Regions from separate parts of the Shewanella sp. SG41-3 genome, predicted to be linked through region 1. Evidence: predicted binding sites of a transcription regulator. Region 1 holds the regulator's gene; each other region holds the start of a gene.
What was found. Region 1 encodes sigma-54, which starts transcription at its own class of promoters, with help from an activator protein. Its sites were predicted from a motif close to GTTGGCACGNNNNTNGNNT; they were not measured.

Region 1 (2,212 bases):
CAGCCAAGGCATGTCGTTGTCTGGTGGGGAACGTCGTCGAGTAGAGATAGCGCGCGCGCTGGCCGCTAATCCTAAATTTATTTTGCTCGATGAGCCTTTTGCGGGGGTTGACCCTATTTCTGTCATCGACATAAAAAAAATCATTCAACAGCTTAAAAACCGCGGCTTAGGGGTATTAATTACCGATCATAACGTACGTGAAACCTTAGACGTCTGTGAGCGCGCTTATATTGTCAGCCAGGGCAATTTAATTGCCGAAGGCACACCTGATGAGATATTGAGTAATCAACAAGTTCGGGCTGTGTACTTAGGTGAACAATTCAAGCTATAGTTACTTTACTGGCCTTTTAGTCTATCTAACTCATTTCATTGAACGATATCTAAATAGCGTTAAATGTCATTGATGTATGTGACAATCGATTACAGTTTTCGAGATTGTCATTTTTATGGAAATCATCTAGGGATAAGCGGTAAATGAAAGCGTCACTCCAACTCAAAATGGGTCAACACTTAACCATGACCCCTCAATTACAGCAAGCGATCCGCTTACTGCAATTATCGTCATTGGAGCTACAGCAAGAAATCCAACAAGCATTGGACTCAAACCCATTGCTTGAAATAGAAGATGAGTTTTCTCAAGCAAAAGACTCAGTAAAAGAAAGTCGCGACCAATCGGACACCGACTTTAGTGACAACAGCGTGGTCAATATAGAAAAAGACACCTCAACAGTCGACACAGCAGAATCCATGACCAAAGAAACCATGGACGATTTAGCTATGGATACCACATGGGATGAAGTGTACACCGCCTCTCCAATGTCAGGTTCAGGCAGCGCTAGCATGCGCGATGATGATATGCCATTCCAAGGTGAAACGACTGAAGGCTTATATGAACATTTAGAGTGGCAAAAAAATCTCACGCCATTTTCTGACACTGATCGAGCGATTGCTACCGCGATTATTGATGCCATTGATGAACGCGGCTATTTAACCCAAAGCACTGAAGATATTCTCGAAGCCATGGGTGATGAAAGTGTTGAACTAGATGAAGTTGAAGCGGTATTAAAACGTATTCAACACTTTGATCCCGTTGGTGTTGCCGCACGAGATTTAAGCGAATGTTTATTCATTCAATTAGCCCAATATGCCGACACAACCCCACATATAGACAATGCCCGTCTGCTCATTAAAGACTATTTAGATTTAATTGCTGGGCGCGATTTTAGATTATTGATGCGCAAAACCAAGCTCAAAGAAAACGAGTTGCGTGACGCAATCACCTTAATCCAGTCACTTAACCCTCGCCCGGGCTTGTTAGTCACCGCTATTGATGACGAATATGTTATTCCTGATGTAACCGTACTAAAGAAGAATGGCCGTTGGGTTGTAGAGTTAAACCCAGACAATATGCCTAAAATTGGCGTTAATCAACAATATGCAGCCATGGCTAGAAGCAGTAAAAACTCTGCCGATAGCCAATTTATTCGCGGTCATTTACAAGAAGCTAAATGGTTCATCAAGAGTATCGAAAGCCGCAATGAGACCTTATTGAAAGTCGCCAATTGTATTGTGCAATTTCAGCAAGGTTTCTTTGAATATGGTGAAGAAGCCATGAAACCTATGGTGCTCAATGATATTGCTGAAGCAGTAGAAATGCATGAATCAACTATTTCACGGGTTACCACTCAAAAATATATGCACACACCACGTGGGCTATTTGAATTAAAGTACTTTTTCTCTAGCCATGTCAGCACCGACGATGGCGGAGAATGCTCATCTACCGCTATTCGTGCTTTTATCAAAAAACTGGTTGCAGCAGAAAACCAGCAAAAGCCATTAAGTGACAGCAAAATGGCCCAACTGCTGGCAGATCAGGGGATCAACGTTGCGCGTCGTACGATTGCAAAATACCGCGAAGCGATGCTCATTCCGCCCTCAAACCAACGTAAGAGTTTATAACCTACAAGGCAACGGAGGATTTTTATGCTTATCAATATGACAGGTAGAAATATCGACATTACCGAATCTTTACGTGAATACGTTCAAGGTAAATTTTCAAAGCTTGAACGACACTTCGATCAGATCAATAATGTACACGTTGTGCTCAATGTAGAAAAATTACAACAAAAAGCAGAAGCTAAAATCAACCTTAATGGTGCAGAGATTTTTGCCATGTCAGAAAGCACTGATATGTATGCTGCAATAGACGCCC
Region 2 (2,212 bases), 250 kb from region 1:
ACGGCCTGAACCAGCTTCAGTATTGAGCATACTAATCGCAGGCGTAATGCCCACACCGCCGGTGAGTAAAATTAACGGTTTGGTATTTTTGCGTAAAGTGAAATCGCCACTTGGGGCACGTAATTTCACTTTATCACCTAACTGAATGTGGTTATGTAAGTGATTTGATACCACACCATTAGGTTCACGCTTGACGCTAATTCTTAAGTAATCTTTGCCTGCCGCGTCAGATAAACTGTAGTTACGACGCATTGATACGCCATCGATATCATCAAATACCAAGGTTAGAAATTGACCGGCTTCAAAACTTGGCAAACCTTTATCATCAAATGGTTGAAAGTAGAATGAGGTAATCACTGAACTTTCATCTACACGTTTTATTAAAATAAACTCACGCTCGCCGCGCCAGCCACCAGTTTTCTGTTCGTTCTGTGTATAAATTGACTCTTCAGCCGCAATTAATATGCTGGCTAACTGACCGTAAGCTTTGGCCCAAGCATCAATCACTTCGTCTGTTGCAGCATCGCCGAGTACGGCTTTAATGGCCTGTAATAAACAGCTGCCAACCGCATCATATTGGTGCGGCAATATACCTAGTGCGGTATGCTTTTGGACAATTTTACTGACCGCAGCGCTTAAATTACCTAGCTCATCAATATTGGCACCATAAGCAATCACAGCGTTAGCCAGTGCTTTAGGTTGAGTGCCTTTAGCTTGGTTAGTTTGATTGAAATAAGGCAATACTTCAGGATGCTGGGCAAACAGTAATGGATAGAAATGGCTGGTAATGTCATTGGCGTAAAGTTGTAACGCGGGGACAGTGGCCTTAATAATTTGAACAGTTGCAGTGTCTAACATTCATGATTCCTTTTTGGGGAGTAAATAGCGATAAGCTTCAATCAATTACCTTGTATACCTAGACATTACACAGAACGTGCCAACATTTATCACACTGATTTTAAACATATAAATTTTATAAAGGTTAAATTGACCTAGATCAATAAGTGTGTCAAATTAACCTAAATTAGGTTTATTTGACTTATTATGAATATTGTTCCCTTTATCGACATTGTAGAAGACTTAAATCGTGACTTAATAAAATCGGAGCGTTACTTGCGGCTGATTTTAGCGATTCAACGCGCCATTCCGTGCGATGTTGTAGCCTTACTGAAGCTTAAACAGGATCATTTGGTGCCTGTAGCTGTGGTGGGCTTAAAGCAAGAAGCGTTAGCGCGACAATTTTCGATTAACCACCATCCACGCTTGCAGCAAATTTTAACTAACCCACACATTACCCGCTTCGATGCCGACTCAACACTGCCCGATCCCTATGACGGTTTAGTCGATGATGGCAGTGAACAATTGCACGTGCATGACTGCATGGGTAGCACCATTTATATCGATGGTAAAGCCTGGGGCGTTTTAACCTTAGACGCTATGCAAGCAGGTAGTTTTGATTCGCTTAATCCAACTGAAACCCGTGCTTATATTGCTGCTGTGGCCGCTGCGATTAGTACCAGTGAACATATTGAAGCGTTAGAAATTCAAGTTGAACGTAATCATCAAGTGGCACAGTGCATGTTAGCGACTGCAGGGCCGTCGAGCATTATTGGTAACAGTGGCGCAATTACGGATTTATTGTCAGAGATAAATACTGTTGCCGCCAGCGATCTATCGGTATTAATTACCGGGGAAACTGGTGTGGGTAAAGAGTTGGTTGCCAAAAGCATTCATCAACAATCACGTCGTAGCGAGCAACCGTTAGTGCAAATTAACTGTGCAGCACTGCCAGAAAGCATCGTTGAAAGTGAACTCTTTGGTCATGTAAAAGGTGCCTATTCTGGTGCGGTAAGCGATCGTCGGGGCCGCTTTGAGCTTGCCGATGGCGGCACATTATTTTTAGATGAAGTGGGTGAATTACCGTTAGCGGTACAAGCTAAGTTATTGCGTGCATTGCAAAATGGTGAAATTCAGCGTGTTGGTAGCGACAATATTATTGTGGTGGATGTCAGAATTATTGCTGCAACTAATCGTAATTTGCAGCTAGAAGTTAAAGAAGGTAGGTTTAGAGCTGACTTGTATCATCGTTTAAGTGTTTATCCACTGCCAGTGCCAGCATTACGAGATCGCGATAAAGACGTTATTTTATTGGCAGGCTATTTTTTAGAAAAAAGCCAACATCAACTTGGGGTCGCGAAACTGAGGTTGCAAC
Region 3 (2,212 bases), on a different contig from region 1:
CATTAGGATTGAGTCAATTTTTTTACGGTATTCAGCTTCTTGTTGCTGCACGAGCTCTTGCTCACGACGTGCTCTTGCTGAGGTACCATCTTGGCTACCTGAATTCAGCAAACGCCCATTGGAGTCGGTTACCGTTACACGAGAAGGCTCTAACCCTTGAACAGCCGAACCAACAATATCAACAATCGCGTCAATCTCTTCTTGGCCTAAACCACCACGGCGCACACTCACCACTACTGTAGCACTTGGCTTAGAAGCATTACGGGCAAAAACATTTTCTTTGGGTAACGCTAAAATGACTTTAGCACGGCTAATACTTTTTAGTTCTTCAATAGCTCTGGCTAGATTTTGTTCTTGGCTTTGTTTTAAGCGCGCTTGTTCCATACGTTGGCTAACACCAAAACCACTGTCTTGGCTTAAATAATCGTTAGCTTGAGTGCTACTTTGAATCCCCGCACGGCTAAGCAGTAATTTTACTTCTTGATATTTATCTTCAGGTACTTTCACCACATCGACGTTGATTTGATACTCGATTTGGTTTTTATCAAGCACATCTAAGACTTGGATCATCTCAGCTGTTTCCATTTTACCAAGTGGTCGATAATCTGGCTCTTGTGCCCACATCATCACAAACACAGCGAGCGCTAGGCATATCGCTAGTGCCAAAATCATGATCACTTGGCGCATCATATCTGCACCGCCGATGCCGCCAAGCAGCCCAGATTTATTCTCTTGCTGGACGCCGCCATCAACTGTTGAATCTGAACCTACCATCATGTCTGTGCTCACAATACGTACCTGCTATATCTAATGTTGTTATATTATTTAGTGCTTAACGCTATCTGCAGCTAAACAGGCATACTCATAATTTCTTTATATGCTTCAACGAGTTTATTACGTACCTGCACCGTTGCTTCAAAGGCAACACCGGCTTTCTCACGCGCAATAACCGTATCAGAAAGGGTAACCGTCGTATCGCCCATGTCTAAACGAGTGGCTAAATTGGACGAGTTTTGTTGTAACTCATTGACAGTGCCCACAGCCTGAGACAATAACTGACTGAAATCGACGCCTGTGGTGTTATTCACTTGCTGAGTAAGATTAGGTCGAATAGATGAGCCAATCGAAGGGGCTATTTCGCCACGAAGTGACTGCATTTCTTGCATTAATGGATTTGCGCTAATCTGCATGATGTAACTCCCTTTCGTCGACTTTTTGACGACAATAATAACTAATAAAGAGTTAAAGCAATTTAGATGCCAATATTAGAAGAAATATAATATGAGTAGATAAAATGGCGGGAAATAGAGCAAAAGTAACCGTTCCATTAGATAGGACAGGTTACTTTTTGCATCTTGACAGATGTTAGCAATAAATAAGCAAAGTTAATTAGACTATAAATCATAAGGTTAATTAACCAATTACAGATAACGCTAAGCAGGAAGTTGAATGCCCATATCACGCATTTTGGCCATCTTATAACGTAATGTTCGAGCACTTATACCGAGTTTTTCAGCGACCTTTTTTCGACTCCCCTGACATTGATTCAAGGTTTCTAAAATAATCACATGTTCTTGGGCCTTTAATTCGTCACCTAAGCCATCTACTTCAATAGACTGCTCTGTCTCTGCATATTCTGTGGCAACTAACTTCACATCAGCAGAGTCGATAATAATATCATTGACACCAATGTTATCATTTACTCGTAATATCAAGGCGCGTTGAATAACATTGTCTAACTCTCGCACATTACCCGGCCAGCGATGAGTCAGTAACCGTCGAGTTGCCGCATCATCAAGTTTAGGCACCGACGTCATATTCAATGCTTTAGCATGCTTCGCCAATAAATGACGTGCTAACGGAAGAATATCCGCAGGACGTTGGTTTAGTGCTGGCCACGTCAGTGGAAATACGTTAATGCGGTAATATAAATCTTCTCTGAATTCGCCAGACGTCGCCAACGATTTCAAATCGCGGTTTGACGTTGCGAGAACTCTCACATCCAATTTTATTGTTTTACGGCCACCTAAACGCTCTACTTCGCGCTCTTGTAATACCCGCAATAATTTTGCTTGTAAGCCAAGCTCCATCTCAGAAATCTCGTCAAGCAATATGGTGCCGCCTTGAGCTTGTTCGAACTTGCCAGGACAAGCTTGATAAGCACCAGTAAATGCACCTTTTTCGTAACCAAACAAGGTGGCTTCTAACATGT

Region 2: a site for sigma-54 is predicted at 924-942, ahead of hmpA (NO-inducible flavohemoprotein). Genes of this name have one in related genera too.
Region 3: a site for sigma-54 is predicted at 1,246-1,264, ahead of fliE (flagellar hook-basal body complex protein FliE). Genes of this name have one in related genera too.

Annotation. Positions count from the first base shown of each region.
Region 1 is NZ_JACJFJ010000003.1:212,192-214,403, forward strand. Features, by position in the region: gene lptB (LPS export ABC transporter ATP-binding protein) at 1-331, shown strand, start outside; gene H5164_RS06985 (RNA polymerase factor sigma-54) at 475-1,959, shown strand; gene hpf (ribosome hibernation promoting factor) at 1,984-2,212, shown strand, end outside.
Region 2 is NZ_JACJFJ010000003.1:462,995-465,206, reverse strand. Features, by position in the region: gene hmpA (NO-inducible flavohemoprotein) at 1-858, opposite strand, end outside; gene norR (nitric oxide reductase transcriptional regulator NorR) at 1,045-2,212, shown strand, end outside.
Region 3 is NZ_JACJFJ010000010.1:114,371-116,582, forward strand. Features, by position in the region: gene fliF (flagellar basal-body MS-ring/collar protein FliF) at 1-777, opposite strand, end outside; gene fliE (flagellar hook-basal body complex protein FliE) at 849-1,190, opposite strand; gene H5164_RS17720 (sigma-54 dependent transcriptional regulator) at 1,434-2,212, opposite strand, start outside.